DNA from 3 places in the Rhodoferax sp. LS1P39 genome. Region 3 is predicted to be linked to each of the others. Evidence: predicted binding sites of a transcription regulator. Region 3 holds the regulator's gene; each other region holds the start of a gene.
What was found. The regulator LexA, encoded in region 3, represses DNA repair genes until DNA is damaged. The targets are predictions, from matches to a motif close to ACTGTATNNNNATACAGT.

Region 1 (10,430 bases), on a different contig from region 3:
ATACAGCTTGTTGCGCCGCGCCGCGCGCTGCGGCTGCGAATGGGCCACCAGGCACGCGGTGAGCTGCTGCGCACCCCAGTAGTTGTCGCTGATGACCGAGCTGGCCAGGGTGCCGGGCAAGTCCACGTTGACATGCGCCACATCATGGCTGGCGCACAGGCGGCTCACGCCGTCGGGGTCGGTGGCACCCACCACCAGCAGCGACTCGATGCGGTAGGAGATCAGCGCGCTCACCGTCTGCACCTCCAGCGCCGGGTCGCGCAGGGTGCTGACCACGATGGGGTACAGGCCGCGGGCGCGCGCCAGCGTCTCAAACGTTTGCGCCATGCTGCTGAAAAAGCGGTTGTCATGCAGCGGAATCAGCATGCCGATCAGGCCGGATTTGCTGGTGCGCAGGCCGCTGGCCTGGCGGTTCAGGGTGTACTGCTGCTCGGCCGCCAGTTGCTGCACTTTCTCTACGGTTTTGGCGGCGATGCGGCGCTCTTTCCAGGTGCCATTGAGGATGGCGCTGACGGTGGAGGCCGACACATCGGCCAGCTTGGCCAGGTCGTAGATGGTGGATTTGCGGGTGGCCATGGGGCGGTGCAGAGACGCAGGGTTGGTTCGGGTTCAAGCATAACCGCCTGTTTCGCTCAACCACTCCTCAACCCGGCCAGAAACTATTTATCCGCTCTTAGGGTAAATGCCGGGTGCACAAATTTTGACAGTGCCTAAGATTGCACCATCGATTGTGCAACTCTATCTACCCAGAGGCTCCTCCATGACAAGCGCTTCCCCATCCACCCCCCCCGCCGCCATGCAAGCCGTGGTCTGCCACGGCCCCAAGGACTACCGGCTGGAGTCCATCCCCACCCCCACCGCAGGCCCGCACGAACTGGTGATCCAGATTGCAGCCTGCGGCATCTGCGCCAGCGACTGCAAATGCCATTCGGGCGCGGCCATGTTCTGGGGCGGCAACGGCCAGCCCTCGTGGGTCAAGCCGCCGGTGGTGGCCGGGCATGAATTCTTTGGCTATGTGGTGGAAGCCGGGCCGGGCGCCGAAGCCCACTTTGGCGTGTCCATCGGCGACCGCGTGATTGCCGAGCAGATCGTGCCCTGCGGCAAGTGCCGCTACTGCACCTCGGGCAAGTACCACATGTGCGAAGTGCACAACATCTTTGGCTTTCAGCGCATCGTGGCCGACGGCGGCATGGCCGACTTCATGCGCCTGCCCGCCACGGCGCGGGTGCACAAGATTCCCGACGGCATTTCGCTGAATGACGCGGCCATGATCGAGCCCATGGCCTGCGCCATCCACACCGTGAACCGCGGCGACATCCAGCTCGACGACGTGGTGGTGATTGCCGGTGCCGGGCCGCTGGGCCTGGGCATGGTGCAGGTGGCCAAGCTCAAAACCCCCAAGAAGCTGGTGGTGATCGACCTGGTGCCCGAGCGGCTGGCGCTGGCGCTGGCCTTTGGGGCCGACGTGGTGATCAACCCCGCCACCCAGAACGCCAAGGAAATCATCCACAGCCTCACCGAAGGCTACGGCTGCGACGTGTACATCGAAACCACCGGCGCGCCCGCAGGCGTGACCCAGGGGCTGGATGTGATCCGCAAGCTGGGCCGGTTTGTGGAGTTCAGCGTGTTTGGCAAAGAGACCAGCGCCGACTGGTCCATCATCGGCGACCGCAAGGAGCTGGATGTGCGCGGTGCCCACCTGGGCCCGTACTGCTACCCCGTGGCCATCGACCTGATGGCGCGCGGCCTGCTCACCTCGCGCGGCATCGTCACCCACAGCTTTGCGCTCAGCGACTGGGAGGCCGCGTTTGCGCTGGCCAACTCGCTGGACTCGATCAAAGTGCTGCTGCAACCCGGCAAGGTGTGAGCATGGCGCACCCAGAGCAGTTCGTCATCGGTGTCGATGTAGGCACCCAAAGCACCAAGGCCGCGCTGGTGCGCGCCGATGGCCGCATCGTCGCCACGCACAGCCAGGGCTACCAGGTCGAAACCCCGGCGCCGCTGTGGGCGCAGCAGTGGCCCAGCGTGTGGATGGATGCAGTGGTTGTATGCATAAAAGGGGTGCTAGCCCAAGTAGATAGGGCACAGACTGCTATCAAAAGCATATGCATCAGCAGCCTGTACGGCGGCTCGGGCATCCCGGTGGATGCAGATGGCAAAGCCCTCTACCCCTGCCTGATCTGGATGGACCGCCGCGCCCAGGCGCAGGTGGATTGGGTGCGCAGTAATGTCGATCTGGAACGCCTGTTCGACATCACCGGCAATGGCGTGGACAGCTACTACGGCTACACCAAGATGCTTTGGCTGCGCGATAACGAACCGGCGGTGTGGGCCAACACCGCGCAGTTCTTGCCGCCCAACAGCTTCATCAACGCCGCCCTCACCGGGCAGGTGGCGGTGGACCACAGCTCTGCCGGCAACATCGGCGGCGTGTACGACCTGGCAAAGCGTTGCTGGTCCGAGGAGGCCCTGGCCATGCTGGGCATTCCGCGCCGCATGATGCCGGACCGCTTGATTGCCTCCAGCGACGTGGTCGGCCCGCTGCTGCCCGCTTGGGCGGAAGAGCTTGGTTTACCGGTGGGATTGCCGGTGGTGGCCGGGGGCGTGGATGCCGCCGTGGCCACCCTGGCCGCTGGGGCGACGCAGACCGGCAACCACGTCGGCATGATCGGCACCAGCATGGCCTGGGGCACCATCCGCCAGCAGGTGGACGCGCGCCACGGCCTGATCAGCATGCCGCATGTGTTCAACGGCATGGAAGACCTGTACGTGTTTGGCGGCGCCATCACCGCCGGGGCCAGCGTGAGCTGGTTCCGCGAGAACTTCTGCCAGGCCGAGATTGCCGCAGGGCGCGCCCAGGGCGTGGACCCGCATGCGCTGCTGGAGGCCGCCGCCAGCGGCCTGCCCAGCGGCTCGGATGCGCTGCTGTTTCTGCCCTACCTGATGGGCGAGCGCAGCCCCCTGTGGGATGCAAAGGCCAGCGGTGCCTTCATCGGCCTGGGCCTGCACCACAGCCGCGCCCACCTGTACCGTGCGGTGCTGGAAGGCATTGCCTACGCGCTGCACCACAACATCGAAACCGGTACGCTGGACGGCCACCCGCTGGACGATGCCATCACCATCGTCGGCGGCGCCAGCCAGTCGGATCTGTGGATGCAGATCATTGCCGACGTGACCGGCCGCCCGGTATTCACCATCGCCGAAGAAGTCGAAGCCTCGCTGGGGGCCGCGCAACTGGCCGCCTATGGTGTGGGCCTGATTGATGCCGCCACGGTGCGCAAGGGCTGGGTGCAGCTCACCCCCCGCGCCCAGCCGCAGGAACCGGCCCGCAGCACCTATGCCGCACTGTTCAAGCTGTATGTGGCGCTGTACCCCACGCTCAAACCGGTGATGCACCAGTTGCGCCAGATCAGTGTGGATTCCGCTTCTGCTGTGCACTAGAGCTCAATCGATTGTGCGACTACCCAACTATGGAAGGAATGACCTGCCCATGCCCTGAACACCCCAGCCCCGCCTTTGAGAAGACCAATTACATAAACCGGAGATAGACATGAAGATTCGTACCCTGACCCGCCTTGCATCCCTGACCGCCCTCGTCCTGGGCAGCACCGCGCTGTATGCCCAGACCATCGCCCCCGCCAAGATCGCGTTCCTGATGCCCGACCAGTCGTCCACCCGCTACGAAGAGCACGACAGCCCCGGCTTCAAGGCCGAAATGAAGAAGCTCTGCGCCGCCTGCGAAGTGCTCTACCAAAACGCCGACGGCGACGCATCGCGCCAGCAGCAACAGTTCAACGCCATGATCTCGCAGGGCGTAAAAGCCATCGTGCTGGACCCGGTGGATTCCACCGCTGCCGCCTCGCTGGTCAAGCAGGCCCAGGCCAAGGGCATCAAGGTGGTGGCCTATGACCGCCCCATTCCCGCAGCCAAGGCCGACTACTACGTGTCGTTCAACAACGAAGGCATCGGCAAAGCCATTGCCGACTCGCTGGTGGCGCGCCTCAAGGCCGCAGGCGTGAAGCCGGGCGAAGGCGGTGTGCTGCAGGTCAACGGCTCGCCCACCGATGCGGCAGCAGGCCTGATCAAGAAGGGTATCCACGCCGGGCTGGACAACAGCGGCTACAAAATCTTGGCCGAATACGACACACCCGACTGGGTGCCCGCCAAGGCCCAGCAGTGGGTGAGCGGCCAGATTGCGCGCTTCGGCAAGCAGATCGTGGGCGTGGTGGCCGCCAATGACGGCACCGGCGGTGGCGCAATTGCCGCCTTCAAGGCCGCAGGCGTGAACCCCGTGCCGCCGGTGTCGGGCAACGACGCGACCATCGCTGCGCTGCAACTCATCATTGCCGGTGACCAGTACAACACCATCTCCAAGCCCAGCGAAATCGTGGCGGCTGCGGCTGCGCAAGTCGTGGTGAAGCTGCTGGCGGGCGAAACCCCCAAGGCTGAGATGATGCTGTACGACACCCCTTCGCAGCTGTTCACCCCCGCTGTGGTGGTGGCTGGCAACCTGAAGGCAGAAATCATCGACAAGATGGTCAGCGGCAAGCCGATCCAGACCGCTGCCGTGCTGTGCGTAGATCGCTACGCCGACGGCTGCAAGAAGCTTGGCATCACCAAGTAAGCCACCATGACCGCTCAACCAATGCAACATTCCACGCCAGCACGCGAGCTGGTTCTGAGCCTGCGTGGCATCACCAAGCGCTTCGGTGCCGTGGCCGCGCTGACCGATATCGACCTTGACGTGCATGCGGGCGAGGTGGTTGCCTTGGTGGGCGACAACGGTGCCGGCAAGTCCACCCTGGTCAAGATCTTGTCCGGGGTGCACCAGCCGACCTCCGGCACCATGGCCTTTTGCGGCCAGCAGGTCACGCTGGCCGACCCCGGTGCCTCGCTGGCACTGGGCATTGCCACCGTGTTCCAGGACCTCGCACTGTGCGAGAACCTGGACGTGGTGGCCAATATCTTTCTGGGCAAAGAGCTCAGCCCCTTCCACCTGAACGAGGTGGACATGGAGGTCAAGGCCTGGCAGCTGCTCAACGAGCTGTCGGCCCGCATCCCCAGCGTGCGCATTCCGGTGGCATCGCTGTCGGGCGGCCAGCGCCAGACGGTGGCCATCGCCCGCTCGCTGTTGCTCTCGCCCAAGCTGATCTTGCTTGACGAGCCCACCGCCGCCCTGGGTGTGGCCCAGACCGCCGAGGTGCTGGACCTGATTGAGCGGGTGCGCGACAAGGGCCTGGGCGTGGTGATGATCAGCCACAACATGGAAGACGTGCGCGCCGTGGCCGACCGCATCGTGGTGCTGCGCCTGGGCAAAAACAACGGCGTGTTCCTGCCCGATGCATCCAACCACGAACTGGTGGGTGCAATCACCGGGGCCGCCGACAACTCTGTTTCGCGCCGCTCCACGCGCCGTGAATCTTTACAAACCCACACCGCATAAGGCACCACCATGTCTACCCAAACCGTGGCGAAAGCCCCACCGCTGCTGGACCGCAGCGACGAACGTTACCAGGTCGAAACCGGCGTGGGCGGCGCTATCCGCACCTTTATCGACAAGGTCAAGGCGGGCGACCTGGGCTCGCTGCCCGTGATCGTCGGCCTGGCCGTTATCTGGACGGTGTTCCAGAGCATTAACCCGATTTTTCTGTCCAGCACCAACCTGATCAACATGCTGTTCGACGCGTCCACCATCGGGGTGATCTCGCTGGGGATCATCTGCATTCTGATGGTCGGTGAAATCGACCTGTCGGTCGGCTCGGTCAGCGGCTTTGCCTCGGCCATCGTCGGCGTGCTGTGGGTCAACCACGGCTGGCCGGTGGGCTGGGCGGTGGCCGCCGCGGTGGCCACGGGCGCGGTGATCGGCCTGGTCTACGCGCAGCTGTTCAACCGCTTTGGCATGCCCAGCTTTGTGTCCACGCTGGCCGGTTTGCTGGCCATTCTGGGAGCCCAGCTGTATGTGCTGGGCGGCACCGGCTCCATCAATCTGCCCTACGACTCGCCGCTGGTGAACCTGGGCCAGTCGCTGTTCATGCCCGCCTGGGTGGCCTACGGCGTGGTGGCGATGGCCGGGCTGGTGATGTTGGTGGCGGGTATGAAAACCGCTGCCCGCCGCCGCGCTGCCGGTCTGTCCGCCGAATCCATGGGCCGCCTGGTGCTGCGCACTGCCGTACTCACCGTGGTGCTGGAGCTGATTGCGCTTTACTTCTACCAGGACCGGGGCCTTCCGTGGATGTTTGGCATCTTCATCGCCCTGGTGGTGGGGCTGGACTACGCACTCACCCGCACCCAGTGGGGCCGCATGGTCCACGCCGTGGGCGGCAACCGCGAGGCGGCCCGCCGCGCCGGTATCAAGGTGCGCAGCATCTACGCCAGCGTGTTCGTACTGTGCGCCTCGCTGGCCGCGCTGGGTGGCGTGATGGCCTCGGCCCGCCTGGCATCGGCCAGCCAGCAGGCCGGTACCGGCGATGTGAACCTGAACGCGATTGCCGCTGCCGTTATTGGCGGCACCAGCCTGTTTGGCGGGCGCGGCAGTGCGTACTCGGCGCTGCTGGGCATCATCGTGATCCAGTCGATCTCCAGCGGGCTGACGCTGCTGGACTTGTCGTCGTCGCTGCGCTACATGATTACCGGTGCGGTGCTGGCGATTGCGGTGATCGTGGACTCACTCGCCCGCCAATCCCGCGTGTCGCACGGACGGGCTTAACTAGGTACACCCCCAGGCTGCAGTGCTGCGCATCTTTCGCCAACCCCCTTGCAGGGGGCAACAGCAGCAGTCTGGCAAAGCCAGCCCTGCGCTGTTCACGAAGGGGCAACGCTTGCGCTTGCCTTGGGGCAGGCAGGGGGAGTTACTGCCAATCTTCATCATCCCCGCCCGCCACCACCTTGCGTACGGCATCGCCCGAGAAGCCACGGGCCAGCAGAAAGCGCTGCTGCTTGGCCCGGGCGGCGGCATCCAGCGGCGGGCTGCCGAACTTCTTGCGCCAGACCTCGCGGGCGCGGGCCAGCTCGGTGTCTTGCAGGCTGGCCAACGCGTCCAGCACCATGCCAGGGTCCAGGCCCTTGGTTTGCAGCTCTTGCCGGATACGCGCAGTGCCCAGCTTGGCAGACCGGCGGTACAGCACCGAATCCACCACCCGCTGCTCGTTGATGAAGCCCTTGGCCTGGAGTTCGTCCAGCGCCTGGGCCAAGGTGCCGGGCACTTCCTCGAACGGTGTCAGCTTGCGCTCCAGCTCAGCGCGCGAGTGTTCGCGGCCACTGAGCAGGCGCAGGGCCCGGCCCTTGAGGCTGATGGGTACCAGACCCTTGGACGGTGCGAAAACCATTTACTACAGTTTTAATAGCTGCTCGTGCTGATGGGATCAGCACGGGGGCATGATTAGGCTTCTACCTTGACCTTCTTGCCTTCTTTGGCGGGCTCGGTTGCCACCGGCACCAGCGGGATGCCCAGCGACTCGCGCACCTTGTTTTCGATCTCGATAGACAGGCCGGGGTTCTCGCGCAGAAACTCACGCGCGTTGTCGCGGCCCTGGCCGATTTTTTCGCCCTGGTAGGCGTACCAGGCACCCGACTTTTCGATGACCTTGGCCTCTACGCCCATGTCGATGATCTCGCCCTGGCGACTGATGCCCTCACCAAACAGAATGTCGAACTCGGCCGTCTTGAACGGGGGGGCCACCTTGTTCTTCACCACCTTGACCTTGGTCTCGTTGCCGATGGAGTCGTCGCCCTTTTTGATGGTGCCGGTGCGGCGGATGTCCAGGCGCACCGAGGCGTAGAACTTCAGCGCGTTGCCGCCGGTGGTGGTTTCGGGCGAGCCGAACATCACGCCGATCTTCATGCGGATCTGGTTGATGAAGATGACCATGCAGTTGGCCTTCTTGATGTGGGCGGTGAGCTTGCGCAGCGCCTGGCTCATCAAACGGGCTTGCAGGCCGGGCAGGCTGTCGCCCATTTCGCCTTCGAGCTCGGCCTTGGGCGTGAGCGCCGCCACCGAGTCCACCACGATCAGATCGACCGCGCCCGAGCGCACCAGCGAATCGACGATTTCCAGGGCTTGCTCGCCGGTGTCGGGCTGGCTGATCAGCATTTCTTGCAGGTTCACACCCAGGTTCTGGGCGTACTGGGTGTCGAGCGCGTGCTCGGCATCCACAAAGGCGCAGGTGCCGCCCAGCTTTTGCATTTCAGCGATGACCTGCAGGGTCAGCGTGGTCTTGCCGCTGGACTCGGGGCCGTAGATCTCGATCACGCGGCCACGGGGCAGGCCGCCCACGCCCAGCGCAATATCCAGGCCCAGCGAGCCGGTAGACACCACCTGGATGTCCTCAATGACTTCGCCCTCGCCCAGCCGCATGATGGTGCCCTTGCCGAACTGCTTTTCGATCTGCGCCAGCGCAGCTTGCAGGGCCTTGGCTTTTTCGGCCAGGGCGGCGGGGGTGGGGGCGGCGGGAGGGGCTTTGGCGACGGCGTTCATGCTGCGGGTCTTTCAAAAAATAGGTGGCTGGGTTGCCTGCGGTTAACTACAGGCTGGATGCTTGAACAGTAGTTTACGGCGACCCGATAGTTCTGCAATAGATTTTTTAGTCAGTTTGGCTTACCATTTGATAATGTTAGAAATCACTGCTGAACAAGGTTGGCGCGAAACCCATCTGGGCCGCTTGATGGCCGCCGCGCTGCGCCGCTTCGATGCCCGCGTGCTGGAACTGATGGCCCGCAACGTGGACGTGCCGCTGGCCCTGGGCAACCTGGCAGCGCGGGCGCAGGTGGGTGCGGCGCACATCCATATCACCCGGCATTTGCCGCTGCAGGGCGCGCGGCTCACCGAGCTGGCGGCCCAGGCAGGCATGAGCAAGCAGGCCATGGGCGACCTGGTGGACCAGTGCGCCGCCTGGGGCATGGTGGCCCGTGCCCCCGACCCGCTGGATGCACGCGCCCGCCGGGTGGTGTTTACGGCCACCGGGTTGGCCTGGCTCAAGGCCTTCCAGGACGCGGTGGCCCAGGCCGAAGACGAGTTCCACCAGGCCGTCGGCCCGGAGGTGGCCACCGTCGTCGCACTCGGTCTGGAAGCCTACGCGACATAATTGCGCAAAAAACCAGGAGACAAGCATGCGTATCTTGATTGCAGAAGACGACCAGGTCTTAGCCGACGGCCTGCTGCGCGGCCTGCGCGCCTCGGGGGCGGCGGTAGACCACGTGGCCAGCGGCACCGAGGCCGATGCCGCACTGTTGACCAACCGCGAATTCGACCTGCTGATCCTCGACCTGGGCCTGCCCAAAATGCACGGCCTGGAGGTCTTGAAGCGCCTGCGTGCCCGCGGCTCGTCGCTGCCGGTGCTTATTTTGACGGCAGCCGACAGCGTGGAAGAGCGCGTCAAAGGCCTGGACTTTGGGGCCGACGACTACATGGCCAAGCCGTTCTCCCTGCAAGAGCTGGAAGCCCGGGTGCGCGCCCTGGCGCGGCGCGGCGCGGGCGCGGCCAGCAGCAGCATCCAGCATGGCCCCCTGCTGTACGACCACGCCGGGCGCATGGCCAGCATCGACGGCAAGACCTTGGAGCTGTCGGCTCGCGAGCTGGGCCTGCTGGAGGTGCTGCTGCAACGCGTGGGGCGGCTGGTGAGTAAGGAGCAGCTGATCGAGCGCCTGTGCGAATGGGGCGAAGAGGTCAGCGTCAACGCCATCGAGGTCTACATCTACCGCCTGCGCAAAAAAATCGAAAAAGGCCCGATCCGCATTGCCACGGTGCGCGGGCTGGGGTATTGCCTGGAAAAAATTGCGCCTTAACGCAGGCCAGTGGACAGCAACTCGTTTAGTTTTTATAATCGGCACCATGACATCGATAAACAAAGCATTGATCCTCTAGACACCTTCCGATTTTTCGGAAGGCGCTGTGCCTTGCCGGAACGAACTCCCCACCCCGGCAAAGATGTTTGACCGGGTTTTTTTGTTTTTGACGACCTGAAAGTTCTTATGCGTACCTACGACAAGCTGATCGCCACGATTCATCCCCACCAGTGGATGGTGGGCTTGCGCTCGTCCATTGGTGCGGCGTCTACTGCGCAAGACAAAAGCCCCTAGCTTCGGGAATTTTTTAGCGGTCCGCCTCGGACCCTGAGAACCCTGGTTGGCGGCACGCCACCAGGGTTTTTGTCTTTAAGGAACATCGTATGACTACGAACACATTGGCGCGAAAACTTCGCAACATCGGCATCATCGCCCACGTCGACGCGGGCAAGACCACGGTCAGTGAACGCATTTTGTTCACCACCGGCGAGATCCACCGCACCGGTGAAGTGCACGACGGCAACACCACCATGGACTACGACCCGCAGGAGCGGGCACGCGGCATCACCATCAACAGCGCCGCAACAACAGTGGCCTGGCGCGGCCACCAGATCAACCTGATCGACACGCCCGGCCACATCGACTTCAAC
Region 2 (10,430 bases), on a different contig from region 3:
GGCGGCCTCTTGCTGCGCGGCAGTCTTGTGGATGCGCCGTTGACCACGCGGCTCGAACTTGAAATGCTTTACCGCGTTGGTCAGGTACAGCGCCTCCCGTGGCAGGCCCAGCTGCGCCAGCGCCCGGTCCAGCAGCTGGCCGGCAGGGCCGACGAAGGGGCGGCCACGCAGGTCTTCCTGGTCACCGGGTTGCTCGCCCACCAGCATCAGCGGTGCGCCCAGCGGGCCTTCGCCATGCACGGCCTGGGTGGCGTGCTGGCCGATGGGGCAGGCGCGGCAGCGTTCGGTGGCCTGGCGCAGCGCGGCCAACGTGCCGGGGGCTTCCACCACCTCGGGGCGCTGGTCCAGCCGCAGGGCGATGGACGCAGCGGGTCGGCGGTGCGCGGGTTCGGTGGCCGCCTGCTCCAGCATCTGGCCGCTGCGCTGGGCCGACAGGGCGGTGAGCGGCTGGATCAGCACCGCCTCGGGCAGGTTCTTCCAGTAGCGGCGCGGCATCTCCTTGTGCATCATGGCCAGCTTGAGCCGCGCCGGGTTGAAGATGTTCTCGTAGTAGGTGAGCCACAGCCGTTCGTTGGCATCGGCCGGGGGCGCGTCGGATTTCTGCGCACCGGGGCCAAAGGCCAGTTGCTGGCCGTTCCAGCGCGCACTGCGCTCGGGTGTGAGGATGGCCCAGGGCATTTGCGCAAAGCGCCGCGCAAAGAAGGGCGCAGTGGCCTCCACGATGTGGTGGCCGGGCTCGAACCAGGCCACGTGGGTGACACCCCAGCCGTCGCCGGTGGGCGCGGCCAGGGGCCGAAAACGCACAAACGCGGTCATCTTGTGCATGTCGCGCCGCACCACGCGGGCCATCTGCTCTGCCAGCATCCTGTCGGGGTCCAGCAGGTCGTGGCGCAAGCCGGGCTCGCGCAGCAGCCGCCAGGCCAGCCGGTACAGCAGGCCAAAGCGGGACGGGTCGGCATGCAGGGCGGTGCGGTTGCACAGTGACACGAAGAACGCGGGCAGCTTTAGTACGGTGCCCGTTGTTGCGTCCACATCGGTTGCAGTCTCTTCTGTCGCAAACAAATCCCCCTCGGCCGCGCCCGCCACATGCCAGCTGATGCGGCCCGGTGCGATGCCTTGGGCCAGCAGACGCCGCGCCGCTGCCCGAAAGCCCGGCACATCGTCTTCGCCCGCCAGATGCACCACTTGCGGGGCCGTTTCAGCCATGGCCCACCGGCAGGTCAAATAGCGACAGCTGCCGGGGCTGGGGCCGCAGCCGCGCCGCCAGGTTGGCATCGTCCAGCCCGTTGCGGGCGGCTCCCGGCACGGTGATGAAAGGCAGCACGTTCTTCAGCGGCACCTTCAGGCGCGACAAGTCGTCCACGCGCAGCGTGCGGATGCGGCGGGTGTCGAGCAGGCGCTTCACCGAGGTGACACCCAGGCCGGGCACGCGCAGCAGCATTTCGCGCGGGGCGCGGTTCAGGTCGACCGGAAAGCTCTCGCGGTGGGCCAGGGCCCAGGCCAGCTTGGGGTCGATGTCGAGTGCCAGCATGCCGTCGCTGGCACCCACGATCTCGTCGTGCGCAAAGCCGTAAAAGCGCATGAGCCAGTCGGCCTGGTAGAGCCGGTGCTCGCGCACCAGCGGCGGCGCACTCAGCGGCAGGCCGCGCGCGGCATCCGGGATGGGGCTGAAGGCCGAGTAGTACACGCGCTTGAGCCGGTACGCGCCGTACAGCGTGGCGCTGGTGGTCAGGATGCTGCGGTCGTCCGAGGCATCGGCGCCCACGATCATCTGCGTGCTTTGGCCTGCCGGTGCAAAGCGCGGTGCACGGGCTCGCTTGGGGGCCACGCGCGGCTGCGAGGTGGCCACTGTCGGCGTGGCGGCGGCCTTGGCATCGTCGATGTGGATGCGCAGGCGCGCCATCGAGCGGCGGATCGCCTGGCCGTCTTTTTCGGGGGCCAGCACCAACAGGCTTTCACTGGTGGGCAGCTCGACGTTGATGCTCAGCCGGTCGGCGTAGCGGCCCGCGCGGGCCAGCAGCTCTTCGCTGGCTTCGGGGATGGTTTTGAGGTGGATGTAGCCGCGGAAGTCGTGCTCCTCGCGCAGCACGCGGGCCACTTCGACCACGCGCTCCATGGTGTAGTCGGGGCTGCGGATGATGCCGGAGCTGAGGAACAGGCCCTCGATGCAGTTGCGGCGGTAAAAGTCGAGTGTGAGCTGCACCACTTCGTCGATGCGAAAGCGCGCCCGGTCCACATTGCTGCTGACGCGGTTGATGCAGTACAGGCAGTCGTAGACGCAGTAGTTGGTGAGCAAAATTTTCAGCAGCGAGATGCAGCGGCCATCGGGCGCGTAGCTGTGGCAAATGCCCGCGCCTTCGGTGGAGCCGATGCCGCGCCCGCCCACCGAGTCGCGTTTTTGCGTGCCGCTGGACGCGCAGGATGCATCGTATTTGGCGGCATCGGCCAGGATGGCGAGTTTGCGGTTGAGGTCCATGGGATGTGCTGAATTAACTGTATTAATATACAGTAAAACCCATCGCGCCACCCGTAAACCCTAGCTTGGCGTGGTGCCAATACGCCGCCCAGATGCTATTGAATGAATAGCTGCTAGTGCTTTTGCTACCGCCGCTGCAGACACTTTTTGTGTATAAACATACATACAAATTTGGTGCCTCTACCGGGTGGTGCAGGGCCGCGCGGGTGCCAGATTCGGCTACATTTTGGGGGCGGTTTGGCTCTGCGCACCGACCCGTTCTAACCAGTCCGTTACTCTTCGTTCAAGCTACCGAAAATCCGTGTAATGCAGCAGTTAGCGACCCCATTCCAGCCCGGCAGCCACCATGGGTGAGGGCCTGCCGTTGCTGCGCGTGGTGGCCGACACCCTGGACAGTCTGGGCATTGCCCTGTGCGTGTTCGACGATGCCGACCACACCCTGCTGTGGAACCGCAGCTTCCTCAAGTTTTTCCCTGAGCACGCAGGTCACGTCCACGCCGGGGAACCCTACCGCGACAACCTGCGCCGCTTCTACCAGGGGCGGCTGGCGGCGGACGAACTGCCCAAGATCAACCAATACATAGCCAGCGGCATCGCCCGCCACCGCACCCAGCAGCGCCCGTATGCGTTTGAGCACCTGGGCGTGCGGCTGTGGGTGGCCTCGCTGCCGGTGCCCGGCGTAGGCCGCATCCGCATCTGGCAGGCCCACACCTCGGCCACCGACCCCCAGGGCCCGACCATTCTGGCCACCAGCGCTATCGACGGCGCGGCCCTGTTCGACCATGTGGCCGACGGTGTGGTGGTCACCGGGGCCGACGACCGCATCCTCTGGGCCAACGCCCCTTTTGTGCAGCAGTACAGCCTGCCCAGCCGCGACGCAGCCGTGGGCGCGCACCTGGAATGGGTCTACCGCACCGCCTGGCAGGGCCAGGAGGCGCAGCACCAGGGGCTGTTCGACGCGGGGCTGTTGACCCTGTCGGAGCACACCCGCTTTACCGGCTCGCCGTTTGAGCTGCCGCTGCCTGGTGCCCGCTGGAGCCGGGTGATCGGCCAACGCAGCCCCGACGGCAAAGGCTTCTGGGCGCATGTGGACATCACCGTGCTCAAGGGCCAGCAGCAGCAACTGCGGGAGGCCGAGCGCCGCGCCCGCGAGAGCGAGGCCATCCTGCAAGAAAAGTCGGCCCTGCTAGAGGCCACGCTGGCCACCATGGAGCAGGGCGTGATGATGGTCAACGCCGAGCGCGTGGTGGTGGTGTGCAACCGCCGCGCCCGCGAGCTGCTCAACCTGCCGCAGAGCCTGCTCGACAGCCGCCCCACGCTGGACGCGCTGGCCGACTACCAGCAGGCCGCTGGCGAGCTGGTCCATGTGCCCGACGAGGTGCTGGCCACCGCGCGCAGCGGCGACATCTTCGACCGGCCCTATTTTTACGACCGCACGCGGCGCGATGGCCGGGTGGTGGAAATCCACAGCATCCCCATGGCGGGCGGCGGCGTGCTGCGCACCTACACCGATGTCACCGAGCGCCGCCACGCCGAGGCCCGCATCCGCCACGTGGCCCGCCACGACGGCCTGACCGCGCTGGTCAACCGCGAGGTGTTTCTGGAAAGCCTGGCCCTGGCCTGCGCCGCCGAGCCCGGCACGACCGGGTTTGCGGTGCATTTCATCGACATCGACCGCTTCAAACCCATCAACGACCAGTACGGCCACGCCATTGGCGACAAGGTGCTGGCGCTGATCGCCGACCGCATGCGCACCGTGGCCCGCGACGGCGACGTGGTGGCCCGCATGGGCGGCGACGAATTTGCCGTGCTGCAATGCCGGGTGGACCAGACCGAGCAGGCGCTGGGCCTGGCCTACCGCTTGCTGGACGACATTGCCCGCGACATGGAAATCGAGTCGCACCGCCTGCAGGTGGGCGCGTCTATCGGCGTGGCCCTGTACCCCAGCGCGGGCCTGGATGCCGACACCCTGCTGCGCAACGCCGATGTCGCCATGTACGCCGCCAAGTCCCATGGCCGCGACTGCGTGCGGGTGTTTGGTGCGCACGACAACCCGGCATCGGTGTACTAGCGTCCTGGAAAAACTCCTGTTTTGATAGCTGCTTGCGCTGATGGATAGGGCGCTAGAGGCTGATTTTCTTTGTTTTTTGTTGCCGGTCATACCGGGCCAGCTCGCTGTGCTCCAGCGCCTGCCCGTGCACGCGGCCTGGGGCCTGGATGTCGCGCAGCAGGTGGCTGCCCAGTTCGCCCAAGGGTGCGGGAGCGATAGTGCGGCGGCGGGTGCAGCGCTGCCACAGCCGGGCCAGCAGAGCGGTGGCGGTGCGCCAGGCCAGAGGCCGTTTGAATGCAAGGGTGGAGGAGGTCATGGCAGGCCGTTACAAGAATGTCTGGTAAGCATATGCATCCAATGCCTGCGAGAAAAGCGCTCATTTCTGCCAAGACTGGTTGCGTATACTTACCAGCATGTCCCGCATTCCGTTGCAAACCCTGCCCACCTTCCGTGCCGTGGCCACGCTGTCCAACCTGCGGGCGGCGGGCGAGCAACTGCATTTGACGCACAGCGCGGTGAGCCAGCAGATACGTTTGCTGGAGGAGCAACTGGGCTTTTTGCTGTTCGACCGGCGGGGCCGCCGGGTGGTGCTGAATGCCGCCGGGGCCGCGCTGCTGCAGGCGGTGGAGCCCGCGCTGGCCCAGATCGACGAGGGCATGCGCGCCGCCGCTGTGGCCTCCACCGGCACCGACCAGCGTTTGCGTATCACCGTATCGCCCTCGTTTGCCCAGCACTGGCTGATGCCGCGCATGGCGCATTGGCGGGCCTTGCACCCCGGTATTGCGGTGGAGCTGCACACCTCGCAGCAGCCCATGGATTTGCTCCGCGAAGGTTTCCACGCAGCGGTGCGCCAGGGCAAAGGCCCGTGGCGCGGCCTGGAAGGCAGCCGTTTGATCGACTCGCAGCAGGTGGTGGTGGCCAGCCCGGCCATGGCCGCGCGCCTGGCGGGCAGCGACCCGACTACCTGGCTGCACGAGCCCTTGCTGGGCACCGTCGAGTGCTGGGAGGCCTGGTTTGCGCTGGCAGGCCACCCCTGCCGTATCCAGCCGGTGGCGGTGTTCAACGACATGGGGCTGATGCTGCAGGCCGCCGAGCAGGGCCTGGGGATTGCGCTGGGCCGCGAGCTGGTGGCCGCCGACGCACTGCGCGCCGGGCGGCTGGTCCAGCTCTCGCCCCTGGCTCTGGCTACCGAGGCCTACGACGCCTACTGGCTGGTGCACCCCCCGGAGCACCGGGACTGGCCGCCGCTGCGGGCGTTCAGGGAGTGGCTGGAGTCGGAGCTGCAGATCGCCGCCCGGCTATTGCAGCAGGACCGACAGCTTGCTACTTAATCAATAGCTTCTTGTGCTGATGGAATAAGCGCTGGCGGCCTGTTTGGCTTGAAGTTATCAGGCCATCATCTCGGCCAGTTGCGCCCGCAGCGCGGCGTTCTCTGCCGTCAGCTCGGCCACGGTTTGCTTCAGGCGGGCGATGATGCCTTCGGGCGAATCGGGTTCGGTGCGCTCCACGGCCTTGGCGGCGCGCACCTGGCGGGCGGCCTGTTGCAGCTCTTTCTTGCCGCCTGCGGCCGCGGCCATTTGCGCCTCGGCGGGCAGGGTCGCCACGGTGGCCGCTGTGCTGATGGAGATGGTGCCGGCTTTCACGGCGGCCACCAGCTCGGGCGCGGCCGACTTCTGGATCTTCTCGATCTGGGTGAAGGTGCTGTTGCTGATGCGCGCCGACTTGGCCAGCGCCTCGCGGGTCAGCGCGGGCTCGGCAGTGGGGGCTGCGGCGGCAGGCGTGGCGGACTCTTCCCACGGTGCGGTGGTGCTGACCGGGGCTTCGGCCTTGGCAGGCTGCTCGCGTCCGGCCAGGATGTCTTTCTTGCGCAGCGCCAGCACGCCGCGCTGGAAGTCCGACACGCTGCGCCGCCCCAGGTGCTGGTCGATCATCCACAGGTGCACATCGTCCAGCGTCTGGAAAGCGGTGTTCTGCACGGTGTTGAACGGAATGTTGTGCGTGCTGCAAATGCCGTAGCGGTTGTGCCCGTCCACCAGCACATCGCCCCACAGCACCAGCGCATCGCGGCAGCCCTCGGCCAGGATGCTGCGCTCCAGCGCAGCGTGCTCGTCAGGGGTGAGCGGGTCGATGTAGGCCAGCAAGTCGTCGTTAACCGTGATGTTCATTTTTAGGGGAGTCTGCAATCAAAGGGGAGGAAATGCTCACCCCCAGGCTCCAGTGCTGCGCACTTTTCTCCAACCCCCTTGCAGGGGGCAACACCAGCAGCCTGGCAAAGCCAGTTCTGCGGTGTTCTTGGGTCGTGCGTTGCGGCTGAGGCTTGGGTTGGGCTGTTAGGGGGCGCGATTGTAGAAGCCTGGCAGAGACGTTTAAGCGCCAAAGAGCTTGCCGCCCACGGCAAAAGCACCGGCCACCAGGGCGGCGATGGTGCCCAGCAGGCTCCACAGCTGGCCCGGCTTCATGCTGGCGACCAGCTCGCCAATCGTGAGTTCTGTGGGATTCTTCGCCCCGGCAGGTGGCTTGGGTGCTGGCTGCGCCAGCTTGGCTTTCCAGCTGGCGAGCACGCCATTGAACTCGGAGCTGGCCAGGGCCGCCGGATTCGGCTCCAGCGACTGGACGTACCAGTCGTAGCCGCGCTCCAGCAGGCCTTCTTCCTTGACGCCCCGCTCCAGGATCACCATCAGGGGGTGGCCTCGGCTGTAGGCCATGGCGGCTTCGATCTGGTTCCAGGGCGTGGCCAGTTTGATGTCCTGCAGCGGCGACTCTTTTGGGCCGCCGCGTTTGTCGGCACCGCTGGCCACAAAGGTGCGCTCCAGCGCGATGACCACCGTGCCGCAGCAGCGGTCAAGGAGCTGTGTCACCGCCTTCAGCGGCGCGTCTGCGCTGAAGGTATTGCGACCCACCGTGTGCGGAACCAGGCCTTCGCTGCGAAGGCGCTCTTCGACCGAGCGGACAAAAGCTTCCTGCTGCTCTGTCGCCGTTCCTCCCACACTGACAAATACATGGAGTTCCGTCATGGCAATCGCTCCTTGGGCACGTTCTCAAAATACCTCATCCCCCACCGGCTCGAAGTGCGGCACCGCGTTCATTTGGTGCCGTAGCTTCGACAGCTCGTAGTACATGCGTTTGCGGGCGCGGCTTTGGTTGCCCAGGGGGCGGTGCTCGGCAATGCTGTGCCAGGGGTTGTACGACAGGCGCTTGGCAAATTCCATTTGCGCCGGGGAGTCGAACTTTTGCTGCGGGATGCGCAGGGTGGCGGCGGAGATGCGGGGCGACAGGCGCTCGGGCCAGAGCACACCGGCGTTCTCGATGGGCATCAAATGCGGGTCGGTTTGCACTTGCAGGCGCACGTCCAGCTCCACATCGCCTGCGGCCAGCGATGCCACCATGGCGTTGCGCAGGTAGTCGTCGGGCGGGCGCAGGGGCAGGCGGGGGATGGGGGTGCGGTGTTTGGATTTGGGCCAGAACGAATACTGCATGGCCTGGCCTTCGCCCAGAAGGTAGGGCACGCAGCTGAAGTAGGGGGCTTCCAGCGGGCTGCTCTGGGTTTTGGTCCACAGGCCTTGCATGATGGCATCCAGCACATGCGGGCGGTGCAGGTTGAGGAAGTAGAAGATCTGCGCGTTCTTGAGGCTTTCTTTTTGCAGCTGGGCGTTGGCGATCACGTCGGGGGTGACGAAGGTGGGCGGCGACACGCCAAACATGTCTTGCGTGAAGCGTTCCTCGTCCATCAGCTTGGGGCCGGGCACGTCCATGAGTTTGACGCTGATGCTCATGAAGCCCACGTCGTCGATGTCGGGCGTGACGTAAGGGCCGGGGCCGGAGAAGCGCACCCAGGCCGGGTAGCTGCGCGGCGTGGCGTAAATGCCGTGGCGCAGGTGGGCGGGCAGGTCGGGGTGGACGATAAATTCGGCGCGCACGATGCCCTGGGTCTTGGTGTTGCCGCCGCGCTCGAAGCCACCGGGTTTCCACAGCGCGCGCATTTGTTCCTGGAAACTTTGGATGATGGAGTCCACACAGGCTTCCTCGCCCGGCAGGATGCGCTCTTCGGCCAGTTGCAGGCCCTCGTTCGGGCGCTGGGCGTTGATGAGGGCGGTGGTCAGGCGGGTCAGCGGCTCCAGCAGCGTGGCTTCGAAAGCCGGGCGCAAAAATGGGTCGAAGCGGCGCTGTAGCTGGATCAACGCCAGCGAGGTGTCGGAAAACCAGTTGCGCACGGCAGAGCCGGTGTTGGCGCGGGGTACCGGGCGGCTGGTGTTGGAAGTCATAACGATCCTAGGTAGCGCAATGCGCGGATGCCGGGCAGGAAGAAATAGGCCCCGCCGCGCACGGTGACGAACTGCGGCAGGTCGGTGAGGCGCTGGTCGGGGCCGGTGGGCTGGGGCATGGAAAAGTCGCTCTGCGCGGGCTCGCGTGTGCCCAGCAGCGGGTCGGTTTCGCCGTGCAGCCCGGCAAACTGCGGCGCATTGAGCCAGGCGGCCTGCACAAATTCAAACTGGCGGGCGATGTTGGCACCCAGGCACACAAAGTACAGGCCCGCCTCTGTCCCCCGGTACTCGCGCCCCCGGCGCAGCAGGCGGTGGAAGCGGGTGGACGCCACGCGGTCCTGGGCCAGGGCCGGGGCATCGAAGCCCAGGGTGCGGGTCAGCCAGCCAATAAACCCCGGCTCGCCCGGCGGCAGGTCGGCGGTGCGCGGGTTGGCGCGGCGCACGTGGGCACCGAGCGGGCAGCGGGTACCGCGTGGGTCGGCATCATAGGTAAAGCCGTTGGGGTCGCCGGGCGGGGCATCGGCCAGCGGCCTGCCGTCGCGGTGGCGGCCCACCAGGGTGGCGGCCAAAGTTTCGCGGGTGGCCGTGAGGTTCTCAGTCACGCCGTCCAGCCAATGCCAGAAGCCTTGCACGTCCTGCTGCAACTGGCGCAGCACCAGGTAGCTGCCGTTGCGGCCCAGGTCGGCACGGTCTGGGGCATCTTCGGCGCGGGGCAAAGCCGGGTGCGGCGGCAGCAGCGGGCGGTCGGTGTAGCCGCCGTACTCGTTGGGGTAGCCCAGCAGGGTTTCGCCCAGGCAACTGAGGTTGCTGTAACTGAGTTGCTCGGCATCCACGGCGGGGCGGGTGCGGTCCCAGTCCAGGGCGGGCTGCGAGATGCCGTCTTTGAAGCCAAAGGGCTCCACCTCGCCCAGGTCGGCGCAGGGCAGGCGGGCCAGCAGGGTGAAGCCCGGTGCCGTATCCGCTTCGATCTGCGCCTGCCACGCCGCCAGGTGGCCGGGCAGTGCGTACAGCATCAGCAGCACATGCGGCACGCGCGCGCCGGTGCCCCACTGCCACTGGCTGGGCGCGTTGGCCCCCACGTCGCCCAGGCGGCGGGCACGGCTGGCATCGGTGCCCATGCCGCCCAGGAATTCGCTGGAGAAGCCCGCCACGGTGGCCTCATCCACACCCAGGGCGCGCAGGCCTTCGCTGGTCAGGGCCAGTTGCAGCACGGTGGCGGGTGGTGGCTGGGCGGTGGCTGCGCTGGTGACGGGGGCGGTGGCCAGCCAGGCGCGGGCAGCGGCAGGGTCTTGCACGCGCAGCAGCAGAAAGGCGGCCTCCACGTGGTGCTTGTAGCCAAAGCGGACGATGCCCTGGATGTCGTCGAATTCTGCGTTCATAGCAACCTCAGCCAGTCTTGCAGCTCTGCGTCGGTGGGCGCGGAGTTTTCCAGGCCGGTGCGGATGCGCTGGTTGCGCTGCAGGTTGGCCAGGGTCAGGCCGGGGTAGGCCTTGTACCAAACCTGGGTGGGGATCTGGTGGCGGCGCTGGAAGTATTTGAACGGCTGCTCGTGCCGCGCGCCGCCCAAAATCAGCCAGTTGGTGCGCGGCCAGCCTATGCCGTTGCCAAACACCAGGTTCAGGCCCCAGGCCACCTTGTTGAT
Region 3 (10,430 bases):
CAATGGGCTACGCCCAAGGTGCTGGATACCATCGAGGCCTGCCTGTTCCGCGACACCGCTGCGGGCAAGCCCTTCGATCTGGCTGCCTACCGCGAACTGCTGTTGCTCTATGCCATGGCCCAAGGCACCGTGCGCCAGGCAGATGGCTCCTTGCAGGGTGCCATGGCCCGGGCGCGCACTGCCCGCGCCAGCCGTCCCCAGGACCTGGAGTTGGACATCTCGCAGCCTGAGCCGTCGGAAGCCTCGGCCCCGCGTGAAACGGTGTTTACCCAGCCGATGCTGCTGATGTCGGAAATGGCCCCGCTGGAAGCCCAGGACACCCATCCCGAGCCGCTGGCCCCCGCACACCGTCCGCCGTTGGACCTGGATCTGGACCTGAACCTGGACTTCTCGAATTCCGAACTCATGGCCATGCAGGAGTTGCCCGCGGTACCCGCTGCGGTGACGCCGGCCAAGCCACCCGCACCTGCGCCCCTGGATCTGGACTTCGACCTGGATCTGGACCTGGGATTGCCCGGCCCGGCGGCGGCACCCGCTCCCGTGGCGCCGCCGGTGATTCCGGTGGTGGACAGCAATATGCTGGAGTTTGATCTGTTCGACCCCAGCATCGAGGCCAAGATTTCACCGAAGAAAATCTGATCTCGCCAAGCCCATAAAAAACGGCCCAGAAACCATTGGTTTCTAGGCCGTTTGTGCTTATGCCATGGGTACGAGCAGCTATCAAATTATTTACAAATTTGATAGCAATAGGCGTTCAGCGCCGTACCTGCAAGGCACCGGGGTTGATGATGTTGGTGGGCGTGCCCTGGATGAAGTTCAGCACATTGTCAAAGGCCGCATTGAAGTACAGCTCGTAGCTGTTTTGCTCCACATAGCCGATGTGCGGGGTGCAGATGCAGTTCTCCAGCCGCAGCAGGGCATGGCCTTGCAGGATGGGTTCGCTCTCGAACACGTCGATGGCGGCCATACCCGGGTGGCCGCGGTTCAGCCCGGCCAGCAAGGCATCGGGCTCGATCAGCTCGGCACGCGAGGTGTTGACCAGCAGGGACGTGGGCTTCATGCGCGACAGGTCTTCCAGGGTGACGATGCCGCGGGTTTCCTCGTTCAGCCGCAGGTGCAGCGACAGCACATCCGACTGCGCAAACAGGGCTTCCTTGCTGTCTACCACCTCCACGCCGTCGGCCAGCGCCCGGGTGCGCGAGGTCTCGCGGCCCCAGACCAGCACCTTCATGCCGAAGGCGCGGGCGTAGGTGGTGACGATCTGGCCGATGCGGCCATAGCCCCAGATGCCCATGGTTTTGCCCTTGAGCACCGTGCCCATGCCGAAGTTGGGCGGCATGGACGCGGTTTTCATGCCCGACTGCTGCCAGACCCCGTGCTTGAGGTTGCTGATGTACTGCGGCAAGCGCCGTGACGCGGCCAAAATCAGCGCCCAGGTCAGCTCGGCCGGGGCGGTGGGCGAGCCCACACCTTCGGCCACGGCGATGCCGCGCTCGGTACAGGCGGTGACGTCCACGTGCGCACCGATGCGCCCGGTCTGGGCAATCATCTTCAGGCGGGGCAGCTTTTCGATCACCGCGCGGTTGAGCTGGGTGCGCTCGCGGATCAGCACGATGATGTCGGCATCCTTGAGCCGCACCGACAACTGGCCCAGGCCCTTGACGGTGTTGGTGTAGACCTTGGCGGCGTAGGGTTCCAGCTTGGTGGCGCAGTCGAGTTTGCGCACGGCATCTTGGTAGTCGTCGAGGATCACAATGTTCATCCCCTGATTGTGCCTTGGCGCCAGCGGCTACTGCGCCGCCGCTGTGCAAAAGCGTTATGGCCGCAGGGCTGTCACCGCCATAGCTGTGCCGGGTTTACTGCAGCAAGGCGCTGGTGCTGCTTCGGGGCGCAGACTCCAGTGCAGCCAGGCGGTCCAGCTCGGCGCAGACATCGGCCATGCGGCCCGAGATGCGCATGCGCCCGGCGCTGGCGGTGGACTGGGGCGTGTCGATGACCCGCAGCACCCGCACCGGGCGGCGCGGCGCGACGGGTGGCGGCGTGCTGCAGCCGGGGCGGGCCGTCCAGGCGGGGGTCGGGTTGGGGCGGTTGTTGCAGCCGGGTGCCCAGGCCGTGGCGGGCCGCGCTGCGAGGGGTGTGCGTGCTGTGCGCTGGGGGCTCGGCGCGCTGGCGGTAAGCCAACCCATCCAGCCCATCAAACCCTGGACCGAACCCAGTAAACCGGTGGGCGAAAACGATGCGATTCCCATAGGACCTCCCCAACAAGCGTGTTGAATACGGACGAAACGGTGGCTGTAAACCTGGATTTACCCGGACAGTGGTGGTGGCGGGGCGCTCCCGCAGCCTGCTGCGCTTTACCTGAACTTAGGTTGGCACAGCGGCGTGGCTTGGCGTGGCGTAGCTTGGCGTAGGGGGCGGGCCGGGGCTACATCAGCAAGGTGTTGCGGATGAGCCCAACCGCCAGGCCTTCGATGGCGAAGCTTTCTTCCGGGTCGACCACGATGGTGGGGTAGTCGGGGTTCTCGGGCAGCAGTTCGATCAGGTTTTTGGTGCGGCGCAAGCGTTTGACGGTGACATCGTCGCCCAGGCGTGCCACCACGATCTGGCCGCTCTTGGCATCGGTGGCGGACTGCACGGCCAGCAGGTCGCCGTCGAGGATGCCGATGTCGCGCATGGACATGCCGCGCACCTTGAGCAGGTAGTCGGGCTTGTGGCGGAACATGCTGGCTTCCACGTGGTAGGTTTGGTCTACGTGTTCCTGCGCCAAAATCGGGGAGCCCGCAGCCACCCGGCCAATCAGGGGCAGGGCCAGCTGGGTGAGTACGTTGTGCAGGCGCGACTCGTTGATGGAGCGCAGGGTGTCGCTTTTGAGGCGGATGCCGCGCGAGGTGCCGCTGACCAGCTCGATGGCGCCTTTGCGGGCCAGGGCCTGCAGGTGCTCTTCGGCGGCGTTGGCCGACTTGAAGCCCAGGGTGTTGGCGATTTCGGCCCGGGTGGGCGGCGCGCCGGTGCGGGCGATGGCGGACTGGATCAGCTCCAGAATCTGCTGCTGGCGGGCGGTGAGTTTGGCGGGGAACAGTGGCAGATCCATGGGTGGCTCCTAGGCGGAAACTAAGTGGTTGGCTGTTTTAATATCCAGTGACTGTATTTTTAACCAGTTTTTGAAAGTTTGCAAGCATGGCGTTGAATTCAAGTTCTTCGAAGATCGTGGTGCTGGGCACCGGCGGCACGATTGCAGGCCGCGCCAGCCGCGCGGGCGACAACCTGGGCTATACGGCTGGCGAAGTGGGCGTGGCGCAGTTACTGGAGTCGCTAGGGGGCTTTGCTGCGGGAATAGACCTGGTGGCCGAGCAGGTGGCGCAGGTGGACAGCAAGGACATGGGTTTTGCGCTTTGGCAGCAGTTGGCGGCGCGCTGCGAGCACTGGCTGGCGCAGGCCGACGTGGCGGGCATCGTCATCACCCACGGCACCGACACGCTGGAGGAAACCGCGTACTTCCTACAGGCGGTGCTGGACCCGGCCAAGCCGGTGGTGCTGACCTGCGCCATGCGCCCGGCCACGGCCCTGGTGCCCGACGGGCCGCAGAACCTGCTGGATGCCGTGGCGGTGGCTGCCACCCCGGGCGCACGCGGCGTGGTGGCGGTGTGTGCTGGCAAGGTCCACAGCGCACGCGATGTGCAAAAGGTGCACAGCTACCAGGTGGATGCGTTTGCCTCGGGCGACGCGGGGCTGGTCGGGCTGGTGGAGGAGGGCCGGGTGCGCCTGCTGCGGCCTTGGCCGTCGGCGGTAGATTTTTATGAGGAAAATCGGCCTCTGGCGCTTATCCAATCAGCACAAGCAGCTATTAAAAATATAGTGTTGGGTAAGGTGCCTGCCAGCGGGTGGCCGCGGGTGGAGATCGTGCTGAACTACGCCGGGGCCAGTGGTTTGCTGGTGGACGCGCTGGTGGCCCAGGGGGTGCAGGGCATCGTGGTGGCCGGCACGGGCAATGGCACGCTGCATGTGGACCTGCAGGCGGCCCTGCTGCGGGCCATGGCGCAAGGGATGCGGGTGCTGCGCTCTACGCGCTGTGTGTTTGGCCGGGTGCAGGGCACAGCGGCGGACGCGATTCCCGATGCGCAAGGCTTGTCGCCGGTCAAGGCGCGGATCGGCCTGCTGCTGGACCTACTGGCGCTGCAGGCGTAAAAAAGCCGCCCCATCGGGCGGCTTGGATCCAAAGCAAAAATACTCAGGCTGCCAATGCGGCAAAGGCCCGGGCGGTGATTTCCTCGACGCTGCCGGTGCCGCTGATGGCGCGGTATTTGGGGGCGGCGCTAGGCTCATTGCGGGCCCAGCTGGAGTAGTAATCCACCAGCGGGCGGGTCTGGGCGCTGTACACCTCCAGGCGCTTGCGCACGGTTTCTTCCTGGTCATCGGGGCGCTGCACCAGGGGCTCGCCGGTGATGTCGTCCAGGCCTTCGACTTTGGGCGGGTTGAATTTGACGTGGTAGGTGCGGCCCGAGGCGGGGTGCGAGCGGCGACCGCTCATGCGTTCGATGATGGAGTCGAAGGGAACGTCGATTTCCAGCACGTAGTCGAGTTGGACCCCGGCGGCCTTCATGGCATCGGCTTGCGGCAGGGTGCGGGGGAAGCCGTCGAACAGGCAGCCGTTGGCGCAGTCGGGCTGGGTCAGGCGTTCCTTGACCAGGTTGATGATCAGGTCGTCGCTGACCAGACCACCGGACTTCATCACCGCGTCGGCCTGCAGGCCCAGCGGCGTACCAGCCTTGACGGCTGCGCGCAGCATGTCACCGGTAGAGATTTGCGGGATGCCGTACTTCTGGCAGATAAAAGTGGCTTGCGTGCCTTTGCCGGCACCAGGTGCACCCAACAAAATCAGTCTCATGGAAAAGTCCTCGAAGTGTTTAAAACTGCGCGGCGTTGCTGGCCCAGATGTGCTAGCCGCAACGCTTCATAGCGGGTGAGGATACCAGAGGCTTTAGTACAGTTTGCTTACACGTTCCAGGTCTTCCGGCGTGTCCACACCTGCACCCGGTGCATGCGCACTTGTGTGCACCGCGATGCGGTAGCCGTGCCATTGGGCGCGCAGCTGTTCCAGCGCTTCGCTGACCTCGATCGGGGCCTGTGGCAGGGTGGGAAACAGGCGCAAAAACCCGGCGCGGTAGGCGTAAATGCCGATGTGGCGCAGTGGGGCCGGGCTGGGCAGGCTTTGGAAACTTTTGTTGGCCGTGGCCCCGTCGCGCCACCAGGGGATGGGCGCACGGCTGAAGTACAGGGCGTGCTGCTGCGCGTCCAGCACCACCTTGACCACATTGGGGTTGGTGAAGTCGGCCAGGCTGGCGATGGCGTGGGCGGCGGTGGCCATGCTGGCACCGGGGCGTTGCTCCAGCAGGGTGGCTACGTCGTTGATCAGCGCGGGGTCGATCAGCGGCTCGTCGCCCTGCACGTTGACCACCAGGTCGTCGCCGTCCAGGCCCAGCAGGGTGCAGGCTTCGGCCAGGCGGTCGCTGCCAGAGGGGTGGTCGGCGCGGGTCATGACGGCCTCGATGCCGTGGGCGGCGCAGGCTTCCAGGATGGCGGTGCTGTCGGTGACCACCACGCTGCGCTGCGCCTGGGACAGGCGGGCGCGCTGGGCTGTGCGGACCACCATGGGCACGCCGCCCAGCAGGGCCAGCGGTTTGTTGGGCAGGCGGGTGGAGGCCAGGCGGGCGGGGATCAGGACGGTGAAGTGCATGGGTTTACAGGCCGAGTTCTTCGTCGCTCAGGGTACGGGCTTCGTTTTCCAGCAGCACCGGAATACCGTCGCGCACCGGGTAGGCCAGGCGGGCGCTGCGCGAGGTGAGTTCTTGGCGTTCGCGGTCGTACTGCAGCGGGCCCTTGGTCACGGGGCAGACCAGCAGTTCCAGAAGTTTGCTATCCATGGGGAAATCTCAGTCGGTGTGGGGTGTGGATGATAGCCAGGGATCGACGCGCTGGTCCAGGGCGGCCCAGAAGCCGGAGTCGATGGCCAGCACCAGGGGCACGGCCAGCGCGTTGGGCTGGTGTTGCCAGAGTTTGGCCGCATCTTTTTCGGTACAAATCACGCTCCCGTGCTTATCCGATGGGCGTAACCAGCTATTAAAGTTGTAGTGATCCGGCAGAGCCCGGGTTTCTGCCAGCGTTAGGCCTGCCGCGCGCAGCATGCTGAAAAAGCTTTCCGGCTGGGCGATGGCGGCCACGGCCAGCACCGAGGTGCCGCGCAGCGTGGCCAGCGGCACGCGGGTGCCATCCAACCGCACGGCATCGTCGGCCAGCGTGCGCTGGGCGCGCCAACCGGCGAAGGCGGGGTTCGCACCGCTGTGCAGCACCAGATCCACCGGTCGCGGCCAGGCTTCGCGCAGCGGCCCGGCGGGCAGCAAAAAGCCGTTGCCCACGCCGCGGTCGTCAAAGATGCAAATCTCCAGGTCGCGGTGCAGGGCGTGGTGCTGCAGGCCATCGTCGCAGACGATGAGCTGGGTGGCGGGGTAGGCGGCCAGCAGGGCTTGGGCGGCCTGCAGGCGTTGGCTGGCGACGAACACCGGCACGCCACAACTGCGCTGGATAAGGGCGGGCTCGTCGCCTACGTCGGCGGGCAGGCTGTCGGGCCGCACCTCCCTGCAATCCGTGCTGCTGCGGCCATAGCCGCGGGACACCACGCCAACCTTCACGCCGCGCGCCGTCCAGTGTTGCACCAGGGCCATCACCACCGGGGTCTTGCCCGAGCCGCCCGCCACCACATTGCCGACCACGATGACCGGCACCGGCACGCGGCCAGACTTCTTGAGGTGCATGCGGTACAACAGTCGGCGCAGTCCGGCCAATAGGCCGTACAGCAGCGACAAGGGCCACAGCAGCCAGGCCTGCCAGCCGCGCCGCTGCCAGGTGCGCAGCAGGGCCTGCTCCATGCTACGGGCTAGCCTATTTGGGGGTGGACTGGGTGGCAAACGTGATCTGGTTCAGGTTCGCGCGGCGGGCGGCTTCCATCACGGTGATGACCGACTGGTGGGTGGCGCTGGCATCGGCACTGATGATGACCACCATGTCTTTGCCACCTTGGGCCGCGTTGACCAGGGCCAGCGACAGGGCTTCGATGCTGCGCCCATCGACCGCGCCCTTGTTGATGGCGTAGCGGCCATCGCTGCTGACCGCCACGATGATTTCCTTGGGGTAGTCGCGCTGGGCATCGGTGTTGGCCACGGGCAGGGTGATCTGCAACTCGGTGAACTTGCTGTAGGTGGTGGACAGCATCAGAAAGATCAGCACCACTAGCAGCACGTCAATGAACGGGATGAGGTTGATTTCGGGCTCTTCGCGGGAGCGGTGGCGAAAGTTCATGGACAGCCCCCTAGACCCGTTTGCGCACGGCGTTCAGGTGGCGGGCAAACTGGTCGGCGGCCAGCTCCAGCGTCAGCAGGTATTCATCAACCCGCGCCCGGAAGTAGCGCCAGAAGATCAGCGCGGGAATGGCCACGATCAGTCCAAACGCGGTGTTGTACAGCGCAATCGAGATGCCGTGCGCTAGCTGCGCCGGGTTGCCGCCCACGCTGCCGCCGTTGCCCTGCGAGCCAAAGATCTCGATCATGCCGATCACCGTGCCCAGCAGGCCCAGCAAGGGCGCGGCCGAGGCGATGGTGGCCAGGGCGCTGAGGTATTTCTCCAGCTTGTGGGCGACCGCGCGGCCCGCGCTTTCCATGGCGGCACGCACATCGTCGTCGCTGCACTGGGGGTGGGTGTTGAGCACCCGCAGGCCACTGGCCAGCACCTCGCCCAGGCTGGAATTTTGCGCCAGCTGGTTGACGATGCCGGGGGCGGGGATGCTGGTTTGCGATACCGTCAGCACCTCGTTGAGGAGCTTGGGCGGCACGATTTTGGCGGTTTTGAGGCTCAGAAAGCGTTCAATGACCAGGGCCACGGCCAGGATGGAGCAGGCAACCAAGGGCCAAATCGGCCAGCCTGCGGCTTGTATGATCGAAAACAATATAGCTCTCCGCACGAACCTGGGGCGTTGCTGGCGGGCTGCCAGCGGTGCCAACAAGTTGTTTCAAGTTGATAGATGCGTGCTGATTATGGCTTAGCCGCCTATCTGCCCGCTGCTTTGTTCGGTGTGCCCATGCCGTCTGGCTTTCACCCACATTTCCTGTGGATAACTTTGTGAAGAACTTGTCTGGGATCGCTGGAAATCCAGCGCCCATGCGGGCTTGTGACACTTCGATGAAAAATTAAGCAGAAAAATTACAATTGAAATCAACCACTTACCACAGTAAATCAGGCCGGTTGACAATCGCTGGCCCTATTTTTGGCACCTCAGAGACAAGGCCCGCGCCTGTGGAGCGTTGCGTATCCAAACGTTGCGTTTTGCCGCGCCAAACCTGATGCTGGGCCACCCAAACCCAGCATTGGTGCCGCAAATCTGGCCAGTTGGCGCGCTGTGCCGCGCCATTGCTGACACTTTGGAGGCGCGCTTCAATCCGGTGGCGGTGCGCGGGGAGATTTCGGGCTTCTCGCGCGCGTCCAGCGGGCATTGCTACTTCAACCTCAAGGACGGGCAAGGCCAAATCCGCTGTGCCATGTTCCGCCGCGCGGCCAGTTTGCTGGACTTCGCGCCGCGCGACGGCGAGCTGGTGGAGGTGCGGGGCCGCCTGGGCGTGTATGAGCCTCGCGGGGATTTGCAGCTCATTGTGGAAAGCATGGGCCGGGCCGGGCAGGGGGCCTTGTTCGAGCAGTTCCTGCGGCTCAAGGCGCAGCTGGAATCCGAGGGCCTGTTCGACCCCGCCCGCAAGCGCCCGCTGCCGCTGTTGCCGCGCGGGATTGGCGTGGTGACCTCCCTGGGTGCCGCAGCTTTGCATGATGTGGTGGCGGCCCTGCAACGCCGCGTGCCGCACATCCCGGTGGTGCTGGCCCCGGCCTCGGTGCAGGGCGCAGCGGCTCCTGGCGAGATTGTCCAGGCGCTATCAAAACTATATCTGCTCACGCCTAGTAATACTGGGCCAGAGGCCGATTTGGCTAAAAATGTGCAGATCGACCTGATTCTGCTGGTGCGCGGCGGCGGTTCGCTGGAGGATCTGTGGGCCTTCAACGACGAGCAACTGGCCCGCACCCTGGCCCGCAGCCCGGTGCCCATCATCAGTGGCGTGGGGCACGAGACCGACTTCACCATCGCCGACTTTGTGGCCGACCTGCGCGCCCCCACGCCCACGGCGGCAGCGGAGCTGGCGGCCCAGCCGCGCGATGTCTGGCTGGGGGCCCTGGGCCTGGTGGGACAGCGCCTGCAGGATGCCGTGACGCGCCAGCTCGACACCCAGGCCCAGCGGCTGGACAGCGCCGCGCAGCGCCTGGGCCGCCCGTCGGGCCTGGTGGCGCGCCAGCAGTGGAAGCTGGGCCAGCAGGCGCAGCGGCTGCGCTATGCCGCGCTATCGAATGTAGAGCGGAAGAAGTCCACCCATAGAGCGGTAGAGGCTGTTTTTCCGCAAAAGATCAAAGCCGCCCTGGAGCAGCAGCACGCGCGCCTGGCGCGGGCCGACCGCAGCCTGGCATTGCTCGACCCGCTGCTGGTGCTGCAACGCGGCTACGCCCTGCTGCGCACGGCTCAGGGCGCGCCCCTGACCAGCGTGGCGCAGGCAGTGCCAGGGCAGGCTGCCACGGCCGTCCTGGCCGACGGTGAGGTTGATCTCCATGTCCTACAGACGCGCCGCAATTAGTTTCTACAATTGCCCGGCTAGATACCAAACCACCACCAACCCCACGAGGAAAAATATGGAACATACCCTGCCAGCACTGCCTTACGCGATCGACGCTTTGGCCCCCGCGTACTCGCAAGAAACCCTGGAATACCACCACGGCAAGCACCACAACGCCTACGTGGTCAACCTCAACAACCTGCAAAAGGGCACCGAGTTTGAAGCGCTGACGCTGGAAGAAATCATCAAGAAGTCCAGCGGCGGCATCTACAACAATTCGGCCCAGATCTGGAACCACACTTTCTTCTGGAACTGCATGAAGCCCCAAGGCGGCGGCGAACCCACCGGCGCGCTGGCGGCTGCCATCAACGCCAAGTTCGGCTCCTACGCTGAATTCAAGGCGGCTTTCGTCAAGTCGGCTGTGGGTAACTTTGGCTCCGGCTGGACCTGGCTGGTGAAGAAGCCGGACGGCTCGGTAGACATCGTCAACACCGGCGCTGCCGGCACGCCCCTGACCACCGCCGACAAGGCCCTGTTGACCGTGGACGTGTGGGAACACGCCTACTACATCGACTACCGCAATATGCGCCCCAAGTTTGTCGAAACCTTCCTGGACAAGCTGGTGAACTGGGAATTCGCAGAAAAGAACTTCGCCTAAGTTCCAAAGCTTCTAAAAAAGCCCGTCTTGGACGGGCTTTTTTTATGGGGCTGCCTCAAACGGCTTGCCGCCGAGTT

Region 1: a site for LexA is predicted at 8,526-8,543, ahead of recA (recombinase RecA). Genes of this name have one in related genera too.
Region 2: a site for LexA is predicted at 2,493-2,510, ahead of AC097O_RS18035 (putative DNA modification/repair radical SAM protein). Genes of this name have one in related genera too.

Annotation. Positions count from the first base shown of each region.
Region 1 covers NZ_JBWMAV010000010.1:109,693-120,122, forward strand. The annotation lists gene AC097O_RS16290 (LacI family DNA-binding transcriptional regulator) at 1-576, opposite strand, end outside; gene AC097O_RS16295 (alcohol dehydrogenase catalytic domain-containing protein) at 761-1,867, shown strand; gene AC097O_RS16300 (FGGY-family carbohydrate kinase) at 1,870-3,441, shown strand; gene AC097O_RS16305 (ABC transporter substrate-binding protein) at 3,551-4,624, shown strand; gene AC097O_RS16310 (ATP-binding cassette domain-containing protein) at 4,631-5,443, shown strand; gene AC097O_RS16315 (sugar ABC transporter permease) at 5,453-6,706, shown strand; gene recX (recombination regulator RecX) at 6,849-7,325, opposite strand; gene recA (recombinase RecA) at 7,379-8,473, opposite strand; gene AC097O_RS16330 (MarR family winged helix-turn-helix transcriptional regulator) at 8,607-9,080, shown strand; gene AC097O_RS16335 (response regulator transcription factor) at 9,106-9,780, shown strand; gene fusA (elongation factor G) at 10,164-10,430, shown strand, end outside.
Region 2 covers NZ_JBWMAV010000012.1:118,627-129,056, forward strand. The annotation lists gene AC097O_RS18030 (UdgX family uracil-DNA binding protein) at 1-1,206, opposite strand, end outside; gene AC097O_RS18035 (putative DNA modification/repair radical SAM protein) at 1,199-2,476, opposite strand; gene AC097O_RS18040 (diguanylate cyclase domain-containing protein) at 2,823-4,547, shown strand; gene AC097O_RS18045 (hypothetical protein) at 4,600-4,842, opposite strand; gene AC097O_RS18050 (LysR substrate-binding domain-containing protein) at 4,928-5,857, shown strand; gene AC097O_RS18055 (ParB N-terminal domain-containing protein) at 5,915-6,691, opposite strand; gene AC097O_RS18060 (hypothetical protein) at 6,893-7,540, opposite strand; gene AC097O_RS18065 (catalase family protein) at 7,565-8,788, opposite strand; gene AC097O_RS18070 (Dyp-type peroxidase) at 8,785-10,167, opposite strand; gene AC097O_RS18075 (hypothetical protein) at 10,164-10,430, opposite strand, start outside.
Region 3 covers NZ_JBWMAV010000016.1:56,192-66,621, reverse strand. The annotation lists gene AC097O_RS20765 (type IV pilus assembly protein FimV) at 1-639, shown strand, start outside; gene AC097O_RS20760 (D-2-hydroxyacid dehydrogenase family protein) at 755-1,762, opposite strand; gene AC097O_RS20755 (hypothetical protein) at 1,857-2,249, opposite strand; gene lexA (transcriptional repressor LexA) at 2,426-3,091, opposite strand; gene AC097O_RS20745 (asparaginase) at 3,178-4,185, shown strand; gene adk (adenylate kinase) at 4,229-4,885, opposite strand; gene kdsB (3-deoxy-manno-octulosonate cytidylyltransferase) at 4,979-5,734, opposite strand; gene AC097O_RS20730 (Trm112 family protein) at 5,739-5,921, opposite strand; gene lpxK (tetraacyldisaccharide 4'-kinase) at 5,931-6,923, opposite strand; gene AC097O_RS20720 (biopolymer transporter ExbD) at 6,937-7,353, opposite strand; gene AC097O_RS20715 (MotA/TolQ/ExbB proton channel family protein) at 7,364-7,996, opposite strand; gene xseA (exodeoxyribonuclease VII large subunit) at 8,391-9,716, shown strand; gene AC097O_RS20705 (Fe-Mn family superoxide dismutase) at 9,772-10,353, shown strand; gene AC097O_RS20700 (DUF192 domain-containing protein) at 10,396-10,430, opposite strand, start outside.